2 regions of the Klebsiella sp. I138 genome follow, and region 2 is predicted to be linked to the other one. Evidence: predicted binding sites of a transcription regulator. Region 2 holds the regulator's gene; the other holds the start of a gene.
The links. Region 2 encodes CRP, which controls carbon source genes, mostly activating them, when cyclic AMP is high. Its sites were predicted from a motif close to ATGTGANNNNNNTCACAT; they were not measured.

Region 1: a site for CRP is predicted at 9,468-9,485, ahead of ACMYSK_RS01690 (CidA/LrgA family protein). Genes of this name have one in related genera too.

What each region holds. Positions count from the first base shown of each region.
Region 1 is NZ_CP180447.1:364,738-376,938, forward strand. It holds gene folE (GTP cyclohydrolase I FolE) at 1-20, shown strand, start outside; gene yeiB (DUF418 domain-containing protein YeiB) at 38-1,195, shown strand; gene galS (HTH-type transcriptional regulator GalS) at 1,351-2,373, shown strand; gene mglB (galactose/glucose ABC transporter substrate-binding protein MglB) at 2,667-3,665, shown strand; gene mglA (galactose/methyl galactoside ABC transporter ATP-binding protein MglA) at 3,844-5,364, shown strand; gene mglC (galactose/methyl galactoside ABC transporter permease MglC) at 5,380-6,390, shown strand; gene sanA (outer membrane permeability protein SanA) at 6,477-7,190, opposite strand; gene cdd (cytidine deaminase) at 7,315-8,199, opposite strand; gene ACMYSK_RS01685 (CidB/LrgB family autolysis modulator) at 8,327-9,022, opposite strand; gene ACMYSK_RS01690 (CidA/LrgA family protein) at 9,012-9,419, opposite strand; gene ACMYSK_RS01695 (LysR substrate-binding domain-containing protein) at 9,547-10,458, opposite strand; gene mhbT (3-hydroxybenzoate transporter MhbT) at 10,584-11,942, shown strand; gene gtdA (gentisate 1,2-dioxygenase) at 11,954-12,201, shown strand, end outside.
Region 2 is NZ_CP180447.1:4,596,472-4,608,672, reverse strand. It holds gene kefB (glutathione-regulated potassium-efflux system protein KefB) at 1-1,366, opposite strand, end outside; gene kefG (glutathione-regulated potassium-efflux system ancillary protein KefG) at 1,353-1,916, opposite strand; gene ACMYSK_RS21430 (ABC transporter ATP-binding protein) at 2,090-3,994, shown strand; gene ACMYSK_RS21425 (nuclear transport factor 2 family protein) at 4,105-4,557, shown strand; gene ACMYSK_RS21420 (hydrolase) at 4,828-5,787, shown strand; gene ACMYSK_RS21415 (YheU family protein) at 5,784-6,002, shown strand; gene ACMYSK_RS21410 (phosphoribulokinase) at 6,039-6,905, shown strand; gene ACMYSK_RS21405 (OsmC family protein) at 6,970-7,374, opposite strand; gene crp (cAMP-activated global transcriptional regulator CRP) at 7,680-8,312, shown strand; gene ACMYSK_RS21395 (YccS/YhfK family putative transporter) at 8,365-10,443, shown strand; gene argD (bifunctional acetylornithine/succinyldiaminopimelate transaminase) at 10,433-11,653, opposite strand; gene pabA (aminodeoxychorismate synthase component 2) at 11,743-12,201, opposite strand, start outside.

The sequences.
Region 1 (12,201 bases), 1.3 Mb from region 2:
CCGTACGTCACCACAACTAAAAAACGGAGCAGGGCAGATGGAGCGAAATGTCACGCTGGACTTTGTGCGCGGCGTTGCCATCCTGGGTATCCTGCTTCTGAATATCAGCGCCTTCGGCTTGCCGAAGGCCGCTTACCTCAACCCGGCATGGTCCGGGAGCATCTCCCTCACTGACGCCTGGACCTGGGCGATTCTCGACCTGTTTGCTCAGGTCAAATTCCTGACGTTATTTGCCCTGCTGTTTGGTGCCGGCCTGCAGATGCTGTTGCCTCGCGGCAAGCGCTGGATCCAGTCGCGGCTGACGTTACTGGCGCTGCTGGGCTTTATCCACGGTCTTTTTTTCTGGGATGGCGATATTCTGCTGGCCTATGCGTTGGTGGGACTGGTGGCCTGGCGCATGGTGCGCGATGCCCATCACATCACCTCGCTGTTTAATACCGGCGTCATGCTGTACGTGGTCGGCGTTGCGGTCCTCGTGCTGCTTGGCGTCATTACTGGCGACGCGCCGAATCGTTCATGGGTACCCGATGCGGCGAATTTACAGTACGAGCAATACTGGAAGCTGAACGGTGGCATGGAGGCGGTGAGTAACCGTGTCGATATGCTCTCCGATAACCTGCTGGCGCTCGGTGCCCAGTACGGCTGGCAGCTGGCGGGAATGATGCTGATGGGCGCGGCGCTGATGCGCTGCGGCTGGTTAAAGGGGCAGTTTAGCCTCAGCCACTATCGCCGCACCGGCGCGCTGCTGATTGTCGCCGGCATGGCGATTAATCTGCCGGCTATTTTTGCCCAGTGGTATCTCGGGTGGGATCCTCGCTGGTGTGCGTTCCTGTTACAAGCCCCGCGCGAGCTGGGTGCACCGTTGCAAACGATCGGCTATGCCTCGCTGGCATGGGGCTTCTGGCCACAGCTGTGCAGGCTGCGGCTGGTGGGCGCCATCGCCTGCGTCGGGCGGATGGCGCTGACTAACTACCTTTTACAAACGCTTATCTGCACCACCCTTTTTTACCGCTTTGGCCTGTTTATGAAGTTTGACCGCCTGCAGCTGTTAGCCTTCGTTGTTCCGGTCTGGGCGGTGAATATAACCTTTTCGCTGCTTTGGCTGCGTCATTTCCGTCAGGGACCGGTGGAATGGCTGTGGCGTCAACTCACCCTGCGTGCGTCAGGGACCTCACTAAAAAACACATCCAGATAACGATCTCGATCACAATCATTAACAAAACGGATGTAACCGTTTCCAGGCTTGTGACATCACTCACGTAGCGTGCGGCACGTCGCTGCCAGAATAGCCACCTTGCTGAACACAGGAGGTGGGTGTGACGTATTGCAATTCTCTTAAGGGCGGTAAGCATGATCACCATTCGTGATGTCGCCCGTCAGGCGGGTGTTTCCGTGGCAACCGTCTCGCGCGTGCTGAATAACAGTGCGCTGGTGAGCCCGGATACGCGGGAAAATGTAATGAAAGCGGTAACGCAACTGGGCTACCGGCCGAATGCCAATGCACAGGCGCTGGCGACGCAGGTCAGTGACACCATTGGCGTTGTGGTGATGGATGTCTCGGATGCCTTTTTCGGTGCGCTGGTGAAAGCGGTGGATACCGTCGCTCAACAGCATCAGAAATATGTGCTGATCGGCAACAGCTATCATGAAGCTGAAAAAGAACGTCATGCCATTGAGGTGTTGATTCGCCAGCGCTGTTCTGCCCTGATCGTTCACTCCAAAGCGCTCAGCGATGAAGAACTTGGCGACTTTATGGAGCATATTCCGGGGATGGTGCTGATTAACCGCATTGTGCCCGGTTTTGCCCATCGCTGCGTGGGGCTGGATAACGTCAGCGGGGCGCTGATGGCGACGCGGATGCTGCTGAACCACGGCCATCAGCGGATAGGCTATCTCTCTTCAAATCACGGCATTGAAGATGACGATATGCGCCGGGAAGGGTGGCTTAAGGCGTTACAGGAGCAAAACATTATTGCGCCGGAGAGCTGGATTGGCTCGGGCAGCCCGGATATGCAGGGGGGCGAGGCGGCCATGGTCGAGCTACTGGGGCGCAATTTAGGCCTGACCGCGGTCTTTGCTTACAACGACAGCATGGCGGCCGGGGCGCTGACGACGCTCAAAGATAACGGCATTGCGGTACCGCAGCATTTATCGCTCATCGGCTTCGATGATATCCCTATTTCTCGCTACACCGACCCACAGCTGACAACCGTGCGCTATCCTGTTATGTCAATGGCGAAGCTGGCAACGGAGCTGGCACTGCTGGGAGCGGCGGGCAAACTGGATCATGATGCGCGTCATTGCTTTATGCCAACCCTGGTGCGCCGTCATTCGGTGATGCCGCGGCAAATTGCGGGGCCGATCACTAACTGATGATGTGCCTTATGTAACCGCTTTCAATCTGTGAGTAAATTCACAGTATATTAACATTCAACTGATTATGATGGCCACGTTTACCAGTCTGAACCACTCTATCACGGTGATTAATCATTTTTACCGTAGGAATAAGGCGCTAAACGCGTAATAAAGTCGTATTTCTGGAGCGTTACCCTACACGGAAGACAGAATTTACAGTCGTGAACGTTGTTGCGCGGTAACGTTAATTTAACAAATGCCTGCCAGCTATTTTCACACCAACGACCCTGCATAATAAAACCGGAGATTCCATGAATAAGAAGGTGTTAACCCTGTCTGCTGTTATGGCTAGCATGTTATTTGGCGCAGCGGCACACGCAGCTGATACCCGCATCGGCGTAACCATTTATAAATATGACGACAACTTTATGTCGGTTGTGCGTAAGGCTATCGAGAAAGACGGCAAATCAGCGCCAGACGTTCAGCTGCTGATGAATGACTCGCAGAATGACCAGTCCAAACAGAACGACCAGATTGACGTTCTGCTGGCAAAAGGGGTGAAGGCGCTGGCGATTAACCTGGTGGACCCGGCAGCTGCGGGCACCGTTATCGACAAAGCGCGCGGCCAGAACGTGCCGGTGGTGTTCTTCAACAAAGAACCGTCCCGCAAGGCGCTGGACAGCTATGACAAAGCCTTCTACGTCGGTACTGACTCCAAAGAATCCGGGATTATTCAGGGCGACCTGATTGCCAAACACTGGAAAGCGAACCCGAACTGGGATCTGAACAAAGACGGCCAGATTCAATACGTTCTGCTGAAAGGCGAGCCGGGTCATCCGGATGCTGAAGCACGTACCACCTACGTGATTAAAGAGCTGAATGACAAAGGTCTGAAGACTCAGCAGCTGCAGATGGACACCGCAATGTGGGATACCGCTCAGGCGAAAGATAAAATGGACGCCTGGCTGTCTGGTCCAAACGCTAACAAAATTGAAGTGGTTATCGCCAACAACGATGCGATGGCAATGGGCGCAGTTGAAGCACTGAAGGCCCACAATAAGAGCAGCATTCCGGTATTTGGCGTAGATGCCCTGCCTGAAGCTCTGGCGCTGGTTAAATCTGGGGCGATGGCGGGTACCGTGCTGAACGATGCCAATAACCAGGCGAAAGCGACCTTCGATCTGGCGAAAAACCTGGCAGCAGGTAAAGAACCCGCGGCGGGTACTAACTGGAAGATTGAGAATAAGATCGTCCGCGTACCTTACGTTGGCGTAGATAAAGACAATCTGAGCCAGTTTATCGGCAAATAATTATTGAGTTACGGGCGTGGGTTTTTATCCGGAATGCGTCAGGTTGTGATACCGCTTAGGTTGAAACAATCTGATTTATCCCGGGGATTCGCGCCCCATTATTCCTGATACAGAACCAGACCCTGAATACGACACTTATGTGTAATTAGGGTGTGTATGAACGCAGCCAGGTATAACTATGGTCAGCAATAATAGCGAACGGTCAGGCGAATTCTTGTTGGAAATGAGCAATATCAACAAATCGTTTCCTGGCGTCAAGGCACTCGATAATGTCAATCTGAAAGTCCGTCCTCATTCTATTCATGCATTAATGGGAGAGAACGGTGCGGGAAAATCAACATTATTAAAATGTCTTTTTGGAATCTATCAAAAGGATTCTGGAAGTATTCTTTTTCAGGGGAAAGAGATCGATTTCCATTCGGCGAAAGAAGCGCTGGAAAACGGTATTTCAATGGTTCATCAGGAATTAAACCTGGTATTGCAACGTTCGGTGATGGACAACATGTGGCTGGGACGTTATCCCACCAAAGGGGTGTTTGTCGATCAGGAAAAAATGTATCGCGATACCAAAGGGATATTCGACGAACTGGATATTGATATCGATCCGCGCGCCCGCGTCGGGACCTTATCGGTATCACAGATGCAGATGATTGAAATTGCTAAGGCATTCTCGTATAACGCGAAAATCGTTATTATGGATGAGCCCACGTCATCGTTGACGGAAAAAGAAGTCAATCATCTCTTTAAGATCATCCGTAAGCTAAAAGAACGCGGCTGCGGGATTGTTTATATCTCCCACAAGATGGAAGAGATTTTCCAGCTGTGTGACGAAATTACCATTCTGCGCGATGGCCAGTGGATTGCTACCCAGCCGCTGGAAGGCCTGGATATGGACAAGATCATCTCCATGATGGTAGGGCGCTCCTTGACCCAGCGCTTCCCGGAAAAGCACAACACGCCGGGTGAAACCATTCTGGAAGTGCGTAACTTGACGTCACTGCGTCAGCCATCGATTCGCGATATCTCCTTCGATCTGCGTAAAGGGGAAATTCTCGGTATCGCCGGGCTGGTGGGGGCGAAACGTACCGATATTGTGGAGACACTTTTCGGTATCCGCGAAAAATCAGGTGGCACGATTACGCTGCATGGCAAGAAGATCAATAACCATAGTGCGAATGAAGCCATTAACCATGGTTTTGCTTTAGTGACCGAAGAGCGCCGTTCTACCGGGATTTATGCTTATCTGGATATCGGCTTTAACTCGCTGATCTCCAATATTAAGAAATATAAAAACAAGGTGGGGCTGCTGGATACTTCCCGCATGAAAAGCGATACCCAGTGGGTTATTGACTCGATGCGTGTGAAAACCCCCGGCCAGCATACGCAAATTGGTTCGCTGTCCGGTGGTAACCAGCAGAAGGTTATTATTGGTCGCTGGCTATTAACCCAGCCGGAAATTCTGATGCTTGACGAACCTACGCGCGGGATTGACGTGGGCGCGAAATTCGAAATTTATCAGCTGATTGCTGAACTGGCGAAGAAAAATAAAGGCATTATCATTATTTCCTCCGAGATGCCGGAGCTGCTGGGTATTACCGACCGTATTCTGGTAATGAGCAACGGGCTTGTTGCCGGAATTGTTGAGACAAAAACCACTACGCAGAACGAAATTTTACGTCTTGCGTCGTTGCATCTTTAAGAGCAGGGGCTTCTCATGAGTGCGTTAAATAAAAAAAGTTTTCTCACGTACCTGAAAGAGGGTGGGATCTACGTTGTTCTTTTGGTTTTGCTGGCCATTATTATTTTCCAGGACCCGACGTTCTTAAGTTTGCTGAACCTGAGTAACATCCTGACCCAGTCATCGGTACGTATTATTATCGCCCTCGGCGTCGCCGGGCTGATTGTTACCCAGGGTACCGACCTTTCTGCCGGCCGTCAGGTTGGGCTGGCGGCGGTCATCGCCGCGACCATGCTGCAGGCGGTCGACAATGCCAACAAGGTGTTCCCGGATATGGCCACTATGCCTATTCCGCTGGTGATCCTGCTGGTTTGTGCGATTGGTGCAGTCATCGGTCTGATTAACGGGATCATTATCGCTTATCTGAACGTGACACCGTTTATCACCACGCTCGGCACGATGATCATCGTGTACGGTATCAACTCCCTGTATTACGATTTTGTCGGCGCATCGCCAATTTCCGGCTTTGATAGCCACTTCTCGCAGTTTGCCCAAGGGTTTATTGCGCTGGGGACGTTCCGCCTGTCGTACATTACTTTCTACGCGTTGATTGCGGTCTTCTTCGTGTGGATTTTGTGGAATAAAACCCGCTTTGGTAAAAACATTTTTGCCATCGGCGGTAACCCGGAAGCGGCCAAAGTTTCTGGGGTTAACGTGGCGCTGAACCTGCTGATGATTTACGCCCTGTCCGGCGTGTTCTATGCCTTTGGTGGGCTGCTGGAAGCTGGTCGTATTGGCTCGGCGACAAACAACCTCGGCTTTATGTATGAACTGGATGCGATTGCGGCCTGCGTCGTCGGCGGCGTGTCGTTCAGCGGCGGTGTCGGTACGGTGCTTGGGGTTGTGACCGGGGTTATTATCTTCACCGTCATCAACTACGGCCTGACCTATATCGGCGTTAACCCGTACTGGCAGTACATTATTAAAGGGGCGATTATTATCTTCGCCGTCGCGCTGGATTCACTGAAGTACGCGCGCAAAAAATAAGCGTTCGTGGTTATCCCGCCCGCGCCATTCGCGCGGGCTTTTTTTTATGCGTTGTGGCAAGTGCGACAACACCGAGATACGGCCCGTCACTTACTTTTTTGCAGTTCCAGCAGCTGCTCCGGCGACACGGCCGGATAGGACTGCGCTCCCTCTGGCACTTCCTGCAATGCCGGAATCGGAATAAGTGGCCCTAAAAAGCGTGGCTCGCGTTTGAAAACGTAGAGATCTGCCAGCGCGCCAAACCGGGCGCCAAACTCACGTAAGCGCACGTTCCACATATCCTTCGGCGAAGGCACCGCATAGCATTGCGCCTGAATGCCCATATGCAGGGCGATAAACAGTGCCCGTTCGCAGTGGAAGCGCTGGGTAATGATAATAAAGTCGTTAGTGTCGAAAACCTTCCGGGTGCGCACGATAGAATCGAGGGTGCGGAATCCAGCGTAATCCAGCACGATATCGGCAGGATCAACGCCGCCTTTGATTAAATCCCGGCGCATGGTCATCGGTTCATTGTAGCTTTGCAGCGCATTATCGCCGCTCAGTAACAGATAGTTCACCTTCCCGCTGTTGTAAGCGTTCAGCGCTCCCTGAATACGGTAGCGGTAATACTGATTAATGACTCCGGTGCGATAGTACTTGGCGGTACCGAGTACCACCCCAACCTGGCGGTAGGGCAGATCCTGTAGCTCGTCATAGATATAGGGGGCGGTTTTCCAGCTCATCCAACGGTCAAGACCCAGCACGGTCAACAGCAGCAGGCCGAACAGGACTAACAGGCTGTATAACACACGCTTTAACATTCACCAGACTCATATGAACAATGGAGCTATCAGGCTACTTTACCCGCCGGGCAAGAGCAAGAAACCATCGTTTAATTGCGGGGATTTTCAACAATGCGGGCGAGAGGCCCGCATTACGAGCAGATTAACCGAGCAGGACGCGATCGATATTCTGACAGCCCAGCGCTTTCAGCGTTGCAACAGTCGCATCCCACTGAATCAACGCCGCATCGGCTTTTTCAGCCAGCATTGCACGCTGAATGTCCGGATAGTCATATCCGTTGAGGCTCATCAGGTTCAGCGCACCCTGCAGCGGTGGCAACGTCGGGTTAAACGCAGCGTTTTCTGCATAGCTACCGGCGAAAATGGTGCCGTCTTTGAGCTCCAGCGCCACGCCGGAAGGGGAATTGCTGTACGGCATGTGGCTGCGGTTGGCTGCCTGAATGGCCGCCTGCGTCAGGACATCGCCGGTCAGCGGGAAACCATGATCCTGCTCATCCATCAGCAGCGTTTTGATCTCCAGGTCTTTTGGACCGAAGGCATCTGGCAGATAGTGCTGTAGCGAATGCGCTTCACGGCCCGGCAGATGAATACGCAGCACCTGGCTACTGTTCAGCTCATTCATAAACTGACGACAGTGGCCACAGGGGGTGTAGTTAACGGTAATGGCACGCAGCGACTTTTCACCGCGCAGCCAGGCGTGGCTGATGGCGCTTTGTTCGGCGTGTACGGTTTGCTGCATGGTGGCACCGAGGAATTCCATGTTGCCACCAAAATACCAGGTGCCGCTGATGCCGCGGGCGATGGCGCCAACGTTAAAGTGGGAAAGATCGGCACGCGCACAGGCCGCCGCAAGCGGCAGCAGCGCAAAGGCCAGCGCGTCTTCATCGAGTCCTGTTGCGTTTCGCAGCGCAGCGACCTGACCTGCATCCAGTAAGGCCGGGAAGTGCGGGTCGAGAAGCATCGGGGCGATAGCCGCTTGCAGATCTGCCGCCAGAAGGGGAAGAGCAGCTTGAAAACGTGGATGCATGGCGTTGCCTCTTAACAATGTAATGGGAATCTAGTGTACGGGCGGGGATGGCCCGTATATGTGATTAATATCTCATTGTTTATGCAACATGTTTATGTTGCATTGATAAGTGTGATGTATGTCACATTTATCCCACTACAGCCAGGATCACCGGGAATAAAAAGGGCGCAACCAGCGAGGTAATAATCCCGCACAGCACCAGCGCCAGAGAGCTGAAGGCTCCCTCCTGATAGTCCAGTTCCGCGCAGCGGGCGGTGCCCAGGGCGTGCGATGCGGTCCCCATCGACAGGCCGCGTGAGGCTTTGGTGCGAATACGCATCAGGTTGAGCAGGGTGTGGCCGAAGACCGCGCCGAGAATCCCCACGAAAATGACACATACCGCGCTGATGGCTGGAATACCGCCAATGCTACCGCTGACCGCCATTGCGATCGGCGTGGTGACCGATTTCGGCATAATCGACGCGGCGATTTGCGGCGTGGCCCCGAGCAGCAGTGCGACGGTGGTGCCGGTTACCATCGCGACGACGCTGCCGATAAAGCAGATCGTAATGATCGATTTCCAGCGGGCGCGGATCTGGTGCAGCTGCTCATATAGCGGAAAGGCTAGCGCCACGACCGCCGGCTGCAGCAAATCGTTGAGAATTTTACTGCCCTGAAAATAGCGATCGTAGGAGATACCGCTGATCAGTAAGAAAGGGATGATCACGACCATAGCGACCAGCAGCGGGTTAAGCAGCGGAAATTTAAACCGTGCGGCCAGCTTACGGGCGAGGAAAAAAACAATCAGCGTCAGCGGCAAGGACCACCAGATTTCATGCATCATCTTTGACTTTCCCTTTTTGACCGATCACTTTGCGTTCGCCGTGAACCAGATGTGAGCTCCAGCTCACCACCAGGAAAACGACTAATGTACTGATTGTACAGGAGATCGCTACCGGGCCTAGCTGCGCACGCAGCAGATCCCAGTATTGCATAACGCCAACGCCGATGGGCACGAACAGCAGCGCCATGTAGCGAATCAACACGTTGCAGCCGGGGTTGACCCATTTTGGCGGCATAATCTGTAGCGCCAGAAGGACGAACAAAATCAGCATCCCGATTATGCTGCCGGGGATTGTAATGGGCAGCAGGGAAGCAATAAAAATCCCGACGTATAAACAGGCGTAGATCAGGACAAAAGCCCGCAGGTACTGCCAGATAATATTCAACGATTTACTCATGGTAATAACCCTTGATGAACCGAATTCATCATACAATTAAACCTTGAAATGTGCTACCGATCACATCATGAATTCTACGCATACCTTGAATAGAGTAATGGAACCTCTGAAGGTGCGGAATGCATGGTTATGAATTCTGCGTTAAATAATAGAGGAAACGGCTCAGGGCGTACGATGGGGCTTCGCTTTTTCGCCAGAACACCCCGACGCTACCTTTTTGTTCAATGCGCGGCAAATTAAGAATAACCAACTGATGCTGCGCGGCATAGCGCTGAGCCAGACGTAATGAAAGAATAGAAATCATATCGCTGCTTTGCAGTAAATTACTGGTGACATTCATGGAAGCCGACTCGATGGTATTTTCCGGTAGCATCACGCCGTTATCTGCCAGCGCATGGTCAATACTCAAGCGAATTGGCGTCCCGGTAGGCCAGACTATCCAGCGCCAGTGAGCGAGATCGGCCCAGCTCAGATGCGGCTCTTTGGCGAGCGGATGATCGGGACGGGCAACAAAACAGACCGGTTCGGTATACAGCACGCGATAGTGCAGCGGCAGTTCCAGCGCACGTCCGCCCACTCTTCCTACCACAACGTCCACCACTCCGGAGAGGAGATCGTTAAGCAGCGGAGTCATGACTTTTTCTTCAATATTCAGGTGCAGAGTCGGCATCTCTTTGAGCAGCGAAAGTATGGCCTGAGAAACGCAGTCGGTCGCCACCGGCGAACAGCCGATCATCAGGCTGCCTACCTGCCCACCTTCTTTAAAGCGTTCAATTTCGTATTGCGAGCGCGACATATCGTTAATCAAGCGCTGGGCATGTTGCAGCAGCAGTTTGCCGCCTTCAGAAGGGCGCAACCCCTTGCTATGGCGCTCAAACAGCAGGATGCCGACCTCTTCTTCAAATTGAGTCAGCCATTTTGATAGCGCGGGCTGGGTGATATTCATCATTTTCGCCACCTGAGTGAGATTACCCTGTTCCCCCAGCGCAACCAGCATCTGTAAATGGTGGAGCTTCAGTTTCTGCGTCCAGTTAGCCATCAGCAATAACCTCCAGGTTATGTCTTTGCCCGAAATGTCATTGTACATTTCATCGCCAAACTTACAAAATCGCAACATAAAAGAAATAAATACAACATCTCCTCTCCCTGCACCGAGGCACAACGATGACTCAACGACGTGAACTACAAACGCTGCTGAATGCCGCACCCATCGGTGCCCGGCAGTGGCGGGTAATTATCTGCTGTTTTCTGGTCGTCATGCTGGACGGCTTTGATACCGCGGCCATCGGTTTTATCGCTCCCGCCATCCGCGTTCACTGGCAGCTAAGCGCCAGCGAACTGGCGCCGCTGTTTGGTGCTGGCCTGCTGGGGTTAACTGCCGGGGCGCTGCTGTGCGGCCCGCTTTCTGACCGTTTTGGTCGTAAGCGGGTGATTGAGTTCTGCGTCGCACTTTTTGGCCTTTTCAGTCTGCTGTCGGCCTTTTCTCCCGACCTGGAGATGCTCGTTATTCTGCGCTTTTTGACCGGGTTAGGCCTTGGTGGAGCAATGCCGAATACCATTACGATGACTTCAGAATATCTGCCCGCTCGCCGTCGCGGCGCGCTGGTGACGCTGATGTTTTGCGGTTTCACTCTCGGCTCTGCGCTTGGTGGAGTCGTTAGCGCGCAGCTGGTGGCGGATATTGGCTGGCAGGGCATTCTCGCACTCGGCGGTATTTTGCCGCTGATGCTGGCCGCCGTGCTGCTGGTTATTCTCCCCGAATCTCCGCGCTGGCAGATACGCCATCGCAAACCGCAGGCGGTCATTGCGAAAACCGTAGGGGCAATTACCGGTGAGCGCTACACCGATACGGACTTCTGGCTCGATGAGCCTGCTACCGGCCAAAAAGGCAGTATTCAGCAGCTGTTTGTCGGCCGCCAGCTGCCGGTGACGCTGCTACTGTGGGTGGTGTTCTTTATGAGCCTGCTGATTATCTATCTGCTCTCCAGCTGGATGCCGACGCTGCTTAACCATCGCGGTATCGATCTCCAGCATGCTTCCTGGATAACCGCGGCCTTCCAGATAGGCGGTACGTTTGGCGCGCTGTTGCTGGGCGTGCTGATGGACCGCTTCAACCCTTATCGCGTGTTGGCATGGAGCTACTGTCTTGGCGCGGTCTGTATCGTGATGATCGGCCTGAGCGAGGACGGCCTGTGGTTAATGGCGCTGGCTATCTTTGGTACCGGCATTGGCGTCAGCGGTTCTCAGGTTGGCCTCAATGCCCTGACCGCCACTCTTTATCCGACCCAGAGCCGCGCGACCGGCGTGAGCTGGTCCAATGCCGTTGGCCGCTGCGGTGCCATCGTCGGGTCGCTCTCTGGCGGAATGATGATGGCGATGAATTTCTCTTTCGACACTCTGTTTTTTGTCATAGCCGCCCCGGCGGCAATCAGCGCCGTTATGTTGATGCTGCTGACGCGGGTGGTTCGCACTCCGATTACCGTACCTGACGCGCTGCCTTCCGCCGGCATCGTGAATAAATAAGGAGAAACTAAATGTCTCAATCCTCGATGGAAAAAAACGAAGGTCGCCAGCAGTTTTACCAGCATATCTCTGGCCAAAATCTCACCCCGCTGTGGGAGTCTTTGCACCACCTGGTACCGACAACGCCGAACCCCAATTGCGCAACGGCGTACTGGAATTATCAAGAGATACGCCCGCTGTTGCTGGAAAGTGGCCAGTTGATTGGTGCCAAAGAGGCGGTTCGCCGGGTGTTGGTGCTGGAGAATCCGGCCCTGCGCGG
Region 2 (12,201 bases):
GCTCCAGTTGCGTTGCATCGCCAAAGTAGACTTTGTAGCCATATTTGCGCATCAGGTTAACCGCACTAATATCACGTTCCAGCACGGTAATTCGCATTTTATTAGCCATCAGCAAGCGGCCAATTACCTGGCCGAAGCGGCCGAAGCCGACGATAATGACCTGCGGTTTATCGTCCTCAACCCACGGTGCTTCATCTTCTTCTTCCGGCTGGTTAAAGCGCCGGGAGAGAACATTATCGATAAGCGTCATTAACAGCGGAGTGGTCATCATCGACAGCGTAACCGTCACCAGCAGTAGCGCCATCTGGTCGTTTTCGAACAGTCGTAGCGAGGCCGGCATGGAGAACAGCACAAAGGCAAACTCCCCACCCTGGCTCAGCACACCCGCAAACTGCATCCGCTCCGAGCTACGTAAACCGTATACCCGCGCCAGACCGTACAGCACGAGACTTTTCACCGCCACCAGCACAGCAACGCTTGCCGCTACCCACAATAAATGGGTGTAAAGCACACCCAGATTCAACGCCATACCCACGGAAATAAAGAATAACCCGAGCAACAGCCCTTTAAACGGCTCGATGGCAATCTCCAGCTCGTGGCGATATTCGCTTTCAGCCAGCAGCACTCCGGCAATAAAGGTACCGAGTGCCATCGACAAACCGAGCGCATCCATAAACAGGGCTGACCCCAGCACCAGCAGCAGCGTCGCGGCGGTAAACACTTCACGTACGCCGGAACCGGCAATAAACCGAAAAACCGGGCGGAGCAGATACCGGCCGCCAATTAGCATTCCACCGAAGGCCAGAACCTTTAGTCCGACCGTCACCCAGTTAAAATGATCATCGCCGGAACCGGCCAGCAGCGGCACCAGGGCCAGGGCGGGGATAACAGCCAGGTCCTGAAACAACAGCACGGAAAAGCCCAGCTGTCCGGACTCACTGCGGCTCATGCCCTTCTCACGCATCAGTTGTAGGGCCATCGCCGTGGAGGACATTGCCAGGCCAATACCGCCGACAACCGCCGCCTGCCAGGTGAACCCCGTAAGGATCAGCAGGCCTCCGAGAATGCCCGCGCTGAGCATCACCTGTGCCGCTCCCACGCCAAAAATAGAGCTTCTCAGGCGCCAGAGCTTAGCCGGGTTCAGTTCCAGCCCGATGATAAACATCAGGAACACCACGCCCAGTTCAGAGAAGTGCAAAATTTCATCGACATCGCTAATAAATCCCAGCCCCCAGGGGCCAATCGCAATGCCGGCCAGCAGATAGCCTAATACCGCACCGATCCCAAGCCGGGCGGCCAACGGCACCGCGACCACCGCAGAAAACAGAAATAAGACCCCCGCTAGAAGCAGATCAGATCCCTCCATTTGTGCCTCCTGCCGCAATGGGATTAGCCAGCCAGTCACGATAGGCGCGTGCGTGACTTTTCAAATCAGCAGGCGATTGTCGGCGAGCCCAGTAGACGATAATCGGGCTCATCCAGTGCATCCGGCACATGCCGGCGGTCAGTTCAAATGGGCGCAGAATATCGTTCATCGGATAGCGATTGGCATCGCGTCGGTAGGCGCTCTCCGGCTCGCCGGTGGTAATCACGCTACGCCAGTACTTTCCCGCGAGCTGATTCCCTCCGGCACCGCTGGCGAAGCCGCGGGTCAGGACTCTGTCCAGCCACTCCTTGAGCAACGCCGGGCAGCTCCACGTATAGAGCGGATGCTGGAAAACAATCACCTCATGCTGGCGCAGGAGATCCTGCTCATGGGCAATATCAATAAAAAAATCAGGGTAGTGCGCATAGAGGTCATGCACGGTGACATTAGGCAACTGTAAAGCCGGTTCAAGTAAAACCCGGTTGGCCACGGAATCCTGGGATTCTGGGTGGGCATACAGCAGCAAAACCTTCGCTGTCTGAGACATCATTCCCCTCCCGAACATCTTCTGGTGGCCTGTACAACGGCTGCGTCTCGACGCAACCAGAATGACTTTGTGTATCGTCTTCGTTTTGGGCTACCATTGCGGCCCGGTGGAGCAACTTGCTGCCACATTACATTATCATAATGACAAACTAACATAGTCAGAACATACGGCGCCTTATGATTGTTTTCTCCTCGTTACAAATTCGTCGCGGCGTACGGGTCCTCCTGGACAACGCCACCGCTACCATCAATCCTGGCCAGAAGGTCGGTCTGGTGGGCAAAAACGGCTGCGGCAAGTCCACGCTGCTATCGCTTTTGAAAAACGAGATTAGCGCCGACGGCGGCAGTATGACCTTTCCGGGCAACTGGCAGCTGGCGTGGGTTAATCAGGAAACCCCTGCCTTACCGCAGCCAGCCATTGATTATGTTATTGACGGCGATCGCGAATATCGCCAGCTCGAAGCCGATTTAAATCGGGCCAACGAGCTTAATGACGGCCACGCCATTGCGACGGTGCACGGTAAACTGGATGCTATCGATGCCTGGACCATTCGTTCACGCGCTGCCAGCCTGTTGCACGGTCTGGGGTTCAGTAATGAGCAGCTTGAGAGCCCGGTCAGCGACTTTTCCGGCGGCTGGCGTATGCGCCTGAACCTCGCGCAGGCGCTGATTTGCCGTTCCGATCTGCTGCTGCTCGATGAGCCGACCAACCACCTCGATCTCGACGCGGTTATCTGGCTGGAAAAATGGCTCAAAGGCTATACCGGCACGCTGATTCTGATCTCGCACGATCGCGACTTTCTGGACCCGATCGTCGATAAAATTATTCATATCGAACAGCAAACGATGTACGAATACACCGGTAACTACAGCTCGTTTGAAGTGCAGCGTGCCACCCGCCTGTCGCAGCAGCAGTCAATGTATGAGAGCCAGCAGCTGCGCGTCGCCCATCTGCAAAGCTATATCGATCGCTTCCGCGCCAAGGCGACCAAGGCCAAGCAGGCGCAAAGCCGTATTAAGATGCTGGAGCGCATGGAGCTTATCGCCCCGGCTCACGTCGATAACCCGTTCCACTTTAGCTTCCGCGCCCCGGAGAGCCTGCCAAACCCGCTGCTGAAAATGGAAAAAGTCAGCGCCGGCTACGGCGAACGAATTATTCTGGACTCCATCAAGCTCAACCTGGTGCCCGGTTCGCGTATTGGCCTGTTAGGGCGTAACGGCGCCGGTAAATCAACGTTGATTAAGCTACTGGCCGGTGAACTTCAGCCGCTGCACGGCGAGATTGGCCTCGCGAAAGGCATTAAGCTTGGCTACTTTGCCCAGCATCAGCTGGAGTTCCTGCGCGCTGACGAATCCCCTCTTCAGCACCTGGCTCGCCTGGCACCTCAGGAGCTGGAGCAAAAGCTGCGCGATTATCTCGGTGGGTTTGGCTTCCAGAGCGACAAGGTCAACGAAGAGACGCAGCGTTTCTCCGGTGGCGAAAAAGCACGTCTGGTGCTGGCGTTAATCGTCTGGCAACGCCCTAACCTTCTGCTGCTCGATGAACCAACGAACCACCTCGATCTCGATATGCGCCAGGCGCTGACCGAAGCGCTGATTGATTTCGAAGGCGCGTTGGTCGTGGTCTCGCACGATCGCCACCTGATCCGCTCCACCACCGACGATCTTTATCTGGTGCATGACGGTAAGGTCGAGCAGTTCGATGGCGACCTGGAAGATTATCAGCAGTGGCTAAGCGACTCGCAGAAGCAGGAGAGTCAGTCGTCTGACGTCGCCAAAGATAACGGCAACAGCGCGCAGGCTCGCAAAGACCAGAAACGGCGGGAAGCTGAGCTGCGGACGCTCACGCAGCCGCTGCGTAAAGAAATTACCCGCCTCGAAAAAGAGATGGATAAGCTCAACGCTCAGCTTGCCCAGGCGGAAGAGAAACTCGGCGACAGCGAGCTGTATGACAACTCCCGTAAAGCCGAGCTGACCGCCTGCCTGCAACAGCAGGCCAATGCGAAATCGGGCCTGGAAGAGTGCGAGATGGCCTGGCTTGAGGCGCAGGAGCAGTTGGAACAGATGATGCAAGAAGGCTAAAGCCGGTTATGCTAAGGCAGGGGCATAAACGCAGCGGCGTCGGGCTATGGGATCGCGCCGTTATATGCCCCTGCTAAAACAGCAACACTCATCTGCGAAGAGGCATTGCCATGGTAAAAAAAACGCTTATTTCTCTCTCACTGCTTTGCGCCCTGACCCATACCGCCTTTGCTGCCTACACTGAGAGCGAATTAAAGAACAAAGAAAACGTCATCGCCTTTTATAATAAAGCGCTGAATGACAAAGACTTTGACGCTGCAAAACCCTATCTCGGAAAGGAGTATATCCAACATAACCCGGGAGCAAAGGATGGGCCGGAGGGCTTTCGTCAGTTCATCACTTTTCTGAAAGACAAATTCCCCGATTCTCACAGCGAAATAAAACGCGTGATTGTCGACGGTGACTATGTTGTTCTGCACGTTGCTTCCACCGGCCGCGAGCCGGGCATCACCCGCGCGATAATCGATATTTTCCGCCTCGACGCGCAGAACAAGATCGTAGAGCACTGGGACGTTATCCAGACAGTTCCGGAAAAAACCGCCAGCGGCAACAGCATGTTTTAAGCCGGTGGCGCAGCCACCTGCTCCGTGCGGTGGCTGTTTCTCCTCTCGGGGTTTCCGGTCGGCACGCTTTCTTAATCCAGCTAGCATTCATCACCGCCCCTCAATTTCGTGTAACCTATAGCGCAGGCCGCAAGACCACATATTGGATAACCTGCGCACTTCATGCGCGGTATACTGTTTTATAAGATGATTAACTGCTCTGGTGCTATGGTTGAAATCACCCCCACAGAAATGACGCCCCCCGAAGACGACTCGCGCGAGTTCCACCCAATGCGCGGCGTGGGTAATCGTCATCTGCAAACCATGCTGCCGCGCCTGATCCGCCGTAAACTGGGCTTCACGCCGTACTGGCAGCGCCTTGAACTGCCGGACGGTGATTTTGTCGATCTCGCGTGGAGCGAAAATCCCGCCGAGGCACCGCACAAACCGCGACTGGTTGTGTTCCACGGGCTGGAAGGCAGTCTGCACAGCCCGTATGCTCACGGCCTTATTCACGCAGCCATGCAGCGCGGCTGGCTGGGTGTGGTAATGCATTTTCGCGGCTGTAGCGGCGAACCTAACCGGAACAATCGCATCTACCACTCGGGCGAAACCGAAGATGGCAGCTGGTTCCTGCACTGGCTACAGCGCGAATGGGGTGCGGTACCGACCGCCGCCGTCGGCTATTCCCTGGGCGGAAATATGCTGGGCTGCCTGTTGGCGAAAGAAGGCGATAGCGTCCCGCTCGATGCGGCGGTCATCGTCTCAGCCCCGTTTATGCTCGAAGCCTGCAGTTCTCATATGGATAAGGGTTTTTCCCGGGTCTATCAGCGTTATTTGCTCAACCTGTTAAAAGCCAACGCTGCCCGTAAGCTCAAAGCCTATCCCGGCTCGCTACCGGTTGATTTACGCCAGCTCAAAGGCATGCGCCGCATCCGCGAATTTGACGATATGATCACCGCCAGAATCCACGGGTTTGCGGATGCGCTGGACTACTATCGTCAGTGCAGCGCAATGCCACGACTCAGCGACATTACCAAACCGACGCTGATTATCCATGCGAAGGACGATCCTTTTATGGATCACCACTCGATCCCGCCGCAGGCTCAGCTGCCGGCAAACGTCGAGTATCAGTTGACGGAACATGGCGGGCACGTCGGGTTCGTCGGTGGTACGCTGCGCAAGCCGGAAATGTGGCTGGAAAGACGCATCCCGGACTGGTTAACCCGTTGGTTGGGAGCACAAAAATGATTATTCCCTGGCACGATCTGGATCCCGAAACGCTGGATAATCTGATCGAAAGCTTTGTGTTGCGCGAAGGCACAGATTATGGTGAACATGAACGCTCGCTGGCGGATAAAGTCGCCGACGTCAAACAACAATTGAAAAGCGGAGAAGCCGTGCTGGTGTGGTCAGAACTACACGAGACGGTCAACATCATGCCCCGCAAGCAGTTTCACGGCTAAGGCGGCGCCACACCATCGTTTAATCTGGGAGTTGTTATGTCTGCCAAACATCCGGTGATTGCCGTCACGGGCTCCAGCGGCGCGGGAACCACGACCACCAGCCTCGCCTTTCGTAAAATCTTCGCACAGCTAAACCTGCGTGCCGCGGAAGTGGAAGGCGACAGCTTTCATCGCTATACCCGCCCGGAAATGGACATGGCAATCCGCAAAGCGCGAGATCAGGGGAAGCACATCAGCTACTTTGGTCCGGAAGCGAACGACTTCGGCCTGCTGGAAAATACCTTCCTTGAGTACGGACGAAACGGTAGCGGCCAGTCGCGCAAATATTTGCACACCTATGACGAGGCGGTGCCGTGGAACCAGGTACCGGGCACGTTCACACCGTGGCAACCGCTACCGGAGCCGACCGATGTCCTGTTTTATGAAGGGCTGCACGGCGGGGTTGTCACGCCTCAGTATGACGTTGCGCAGAATGTCGACCTGCTGGTCGGGGTCGTGCCCATCGTCAACCTGGAGTGGATTCAGAAGCTGACCCGCGATACCAGCGAACGGGGGCATTCACGTGAAGCGGTGATGGACTCCGTGGTCCGTTCGATGGAGGACTATATCAACTTCATTACGCCACAGTTTTCACGCACGCATATCAACTTCCAGCGCGTTCCCACCGTCGATACCTCCAACCCGTTTGCGGCGAAAGGCATTCCGTCTCTGGATGAAAGTTTTGTGGTGATTCACTTCCGCAACCTGCGGGATATCGATTTCCCCTGGCTGCTCGCGATGCTACAGGGCTCGTTTATCTCACATATCAATACGCTGGTAGTGCCGGGCGGGAAAATGGGGCTGGCGATGGAACTCATTATGACGCCGCTGGTAGAGCGCCTGATGGAAGGCAAAGCGATTTAAATGGCCGGGCGGCGCGACAAAACGGTGTAAGCCCGGTAAGCATCGCGCCACCGGGCATCTGGTATTACGCTTCCACCACTTCAAATGTATGAGTGATGTTCACCGCTTTTTGCAGCATCAGCGCTACCGAGCAGTATTTCTCCGCCGACAGTTCTACCGCACGCGAGACCGCCGCATCTTTCAGCTCTTTGCCAGTCACGATAAAATGCATATTGATATGGGTAAACAGGCGCGGCGCCTCTTCCCGGCGTTCCGACGTCAACTTCACTTCGCAGTTGGTCACGTTGTGGCGACCTTTTTGCAAAATAGACACGACATCGATCGCACTGCATCCACCCGCCGCCATCAGCACCATTTCCATCGGGCTTGGCGCTTTATCCCCGGAGTTGCCATCCATCAAAATCTGATGACCCGATGCGGACTCTCCAATGAAGGTTAACCCCTCAACCCATTTCACACGAGCTTGCATAAAATTTAACTCCAAGGTTGCAATTTTCCTGACAGATTACGCGCACATAACAATTCTCGCAACGGAAGGCGACCTGCATCATGCTGAAGCGAGACACCAGGAGACATGCGGCAAAAGCTATGCTAAAACAGTCAGGATGCTACAGTATTACATTGATGTACTGCATGTATGCAGAGGAGTTCACATTACAGGCTGAAGAAAAATCACCAGCCGTTTCCCAGGCATAGGGAAACAATACGATTGCATGCCCGGATGCCGTGTTGTGTCGGCACCCGGAGATAGCTTATAACAGAGGATAACCGCGCATGGTGCTTGGCAAACCGCAAACAGACCCTACCCTCGAATGGTTCTTGTCTCATTGCCACATTCATAAGTACCCATCTAAAAGCACGCTGATCCACCAGGGTGAAAAAGCAGAAACGTTGTACTACATCGTCAAAGGCTCTGTGGCTGTGCTCATCAAGGATGAAGAAGGGAAAGAGATGATCCTCTCCTACCTCAACCAGGGCGATTTCATCGGTGAATTAGGCTTGTTTGAAGAAGGCCAGGAGCGTAGCGCCTGGGTACGTGCGAAAACCGCATGTGAAGTGGCCGAAATCTCCTACAAAAAATTCCGTCAGCTTATCCAGGTCAACCCGGACATCCTGATGCGTCTGTCGTCGCAGATGGCTCGTCGTCTGCAGGTAACCTCAGAAAAAGTGGGTAACCTTGCCTTCCTCGACGTCACCGGGCGTATCGCTCAGACGTTGCTGAATCTGGCAAAACAGCCAGACGCGATGACCCATCCTGATGGTATGCAGATTAAAATTACCCGTCAGGAAATTGGTCAGATCGTGGGTTGCTCCCGCGAAACCGTTGGCCGTATCCTGAAGATGCTGGAAGATCAGAACCTGATCTCTGCACACGGTAAAACTATCGTCGTCTACGGTACGCGTTAAGTCGATAAAACGGCGTATTGCACCCGCAATACGCCGTTTTTGTTTCCCCATTATGTGGCGCAGGCTGATTTACCACCCGGAAGTCAACTATGCACTGCGGCAAACGCTGGTGTTGTGTTTGCCTGTCGCAATCGGTCTCTTCCTCGGTCATCTACAGCAAGGCCTGCTGTTCTCGTTAGTGCCTGCCTGTTGTAACGTCGCTGGCCTCGATACACCTCACAAACGCTTTTTTAAGCGATTGATCGTTGGCGGTTCGTTATTTGCCGGCAGCAGCCTGGTCGTCCAGCTTCTGCTCCAGCAGGATATCCCGCTGCCTCTGATTCTCAGTGGCCTGGCGCTGCTGCTTGGCGTCACGGCGGAAATCAGCTCCCTGCACGCCAGGCTGCTGCCCGCATCGTTAATTGCCGCGATCTTTACCCTGAGCCTTGCCGGGAACATGCCCGTCTGGGAGCCACTGCTGATCTACGCTCTCGGGACCTTGTGGTATGGCCTGTTTAACTGGTTTTGGTTTTGGCTCTGGCGCGAACAGCCGCTGCGTGAATCGCTGAGCCTGCTCTATCGGGAGCTGGCTAACTACTGCGAAGCGAAATACAGCCTGCTGACGCAGCATATCGATCCGGCCACTTCGCTGCCGCCGCTGCTCACGCGCCAGCAAAAGGTGGTGGACCTGATAACCCAATGCTACCAGCAGATGCATATGCTGGCGGCGAACCAGCGCAACGACCACAAACGTCTGTTGCGGGCCTTTCAGGTGGCGCTGGATTTACAGGAACATATTTCCGTCAGCCTGCATCAACCCGAAGAAGTGCAAAAGCTGGTAGAGCGCAGCCACGCGGAGGCGGTGATCCGCTGGAACGCGCAAACCGTAGCTGCCCGCCTGCGGGTGCTGGCCGATGACATTCTGTACCACCGCTATCCGCAACGCTTTCATATGGATAAGCAAATCGGTGCGCTGGAGAAAATTGCCTGGCAGCATCCTGACAACCCGGTCGGACAATTCTGCGCCTGGCACTTTAGTCGAATAGCCCGGGTTTTGCGTACCCAGCGCCCGCTCTATGCCCGCAACCTGATGGCAGATAAAGAACGTCGCCTGCCGCTGCTGCCTGCGCTGAAGAACTATCTCTCATTGAAATCACCGGCATTACGCAACGCCGCCCGCATCTGCGTGATGCTATCGGCAGCCAGTCTGATGGGTAGCGCCCTGAATCTGCCCAAGCCCTACTGGATCCTGATGACGGTGCTGTTCGTGACCCAAAACGGCTACGGCGCGACGCGAGTACGTATCGTCCACCGGGCGGCAGGAACCCTTGCCGGTCTGGCCATCGCCGGACTGGCGCTGCACTTTCATGTCCCGGAGGGCTATACGCTCACCGCGATGCTGCTCGTCACGCTGATGAGCTACCTGATTATTCGCAAGCATTACGGCTGGGCGATGGTCGGCTTTACCGTAACGGCGGTGTATACCCTGCAGCTTCTGACGCTAAACGGCGAGCAGTATATTGTCGCCAGGCTCATCGATACGCTTATCGGCTGCCTTATCGCGTTTGGCGGCATGGTCTGGCTATGGCCGCAATGGCAAAGCGGGCTGCTGCGTAAAAACGCCCACGATGCGCTGGAAGCGGACCAGGAGGCCATCAGACTCATTCTCAGCGACGATCATCAGGCCCCGGCGCTGGCCTACCGCCGCATGCGTGTTAATCAGGCGCATAACTCACTGTATAACTCGCTGAATCAGGCCATGCAGGAGCCCGGTTTTAACTCACATTATCTTGACGATATGAAGCTCTGGGTCACCCACAGTCAGTTTATTGTTGAACATATCAATGCGATGACCACGCTTGCCCGTGAGCATACGATGCTGACGCCGGAGCTGGCCCGACGCTATCTGGAATCTTGTGAGATTGCGCTCCAGCGCTGCCAGCAGCGGCTGGATACCGATGGTCCGGGCAGCACTGGCGATGTGAATATTATGGAGTCGCAGGATGTAGAAGTGAGCCGTGGCCCGTTGAGTACGATGGAACAGCATTTGCAGCGGATCCTCGATCATCTGAACACCATGCACACCATCTCCTCGGTGGCATGGCGTCAGCGCCCGCATCACGGCATCTGGCTACGCGCGATTAAGCGCTAAGTACCTGCTGTACCGCCTGTGCAAAGCGGGCCATCCCTTCGGCAATATCCTTCTCGTCGATAACTAAAGAAGGTACAAAGCGCATAACATCCGGTCCGGCATTAAGCACCATCACGCCCGCATCTGCCGCGGCATACAGGAAATCACGCGCCCGGCCGTGATGCTGTGGCTTAAGCTCAGCGCCAATCAACAGACCCATCCCACGGATATCACTGAACAGGTCAAACTGCGCATCAATCTGCTGGAGGTACTGCACAAACAGCTCACGCTTCGCGTTCACACCGTTCAGCACGTCCGGCGTATTAATCAGGTCAAATGCCGCCCCGGCCACGGCACAGGCCAGCGGGTTGCCGCCGTAGGTTGAACCATGGGAACCGGCGTGGAATGCGCTGGCAATATCGTGGGTAGTCAGTACGGCGCTGATCGGGAAGCCACCACCCAGCGCTTTAGCGCTGGTGAGAATGTCCGGCGTTACGCCGTAGTGCATATAAGCAAACAGCGACCCGGTTCGTCCCATGCCGCACTGGACTTCATCAAACACCAGCAGCGCCTGATGCTCATCGCACAGTTCACGCAGCCCCTTCAGGAACTCTGGCGTTGCCGCCATCACCCCACCTTCTCCCTGAATCGGCTCGACCACTACCGCGCAGGTATGATCGTCCATCACCGCCTTGACCGCATGCAGGTCGTTAAACGGTACGTGGATAATATCTGCCGGCTTCGGACCGAAACCATCAGAGTATTTTGGCTGTCCGCCCACGGAAACCGTAAACAGCGAACGGCCATGGAAGGCATTATGGAAGGCGATGATTTTGGTCTTATACGGGCTGCGACGGGTAATCGTGTAGTGACGTGCCAGTTTGAACGCCGTTTCGTTCGCTTCCGTGCCGGAGTTCATAAACACCACGCGTTCGGCGAAGGTGGCATCCACCAGCTTACGACCCAGGCTCAGCGCCGGCTCGTTGGTAAAGACGTTACTGGTGTGCCAGAGGGTTTCACCCTGCTTATGCAGTGCCGCGACCAGAGCCGGATGACAATGACCTAACGCCGTCACCGCAATCCCGCCGGCGAAATCAACGTACTCTTTGCCCTGCTGATCCCATACGCGGCTACCTTTCCCCTTTACCGGGATGAATTCTGCCGGTGCATAAATCGGCAGAATAACTTCATCGAATGTGGCGCGGGTAATTACCGGTTGCTCAGTTGCCATGTCATGCCATCCTTCTTCGTTACGCAGTCATTATTTTGATAATCTAATCACAAAATATGCATAAAAAATCAGTCAATGGCAACTACAAATCACCGATTGAGGAAGTTTGCCAGCAGCCGATGCCCCTGCTCGCTGAGAATACTCTCCGGGTGGAACTGTACTCCTTCGAGATCCCACTCCCGATGGCGAATCCCCATAATCTCACCGCTTTCGCTGCGGGCCGTCACTTCAAAGCAGTCGGGGAGCGTCGCGGGGTCGATCAGCAGAGAGTGGTAGCGGGTAACGGTCAGCGGATTATTCAGCCCCTGGAAGACCCCCTGCCCGTTATGCTGGATGGGTGAAGTCTTGCCATGCATCACTTTAGCCGCCCGCACGATAGTCGCCCCAAACACCTGGGCAATGGCCTGGTGACCCAGACACACTCCCAATAGCGGAACCTGACCGGCATAATGCGCAATCACCGCCAGCGAGATGCCTGACTCATTAGGCGTACAGGGTCCAGGGGAGATAACGATTTTCTGCGGCGCCAGCGCCGCTATCTCCTGGAG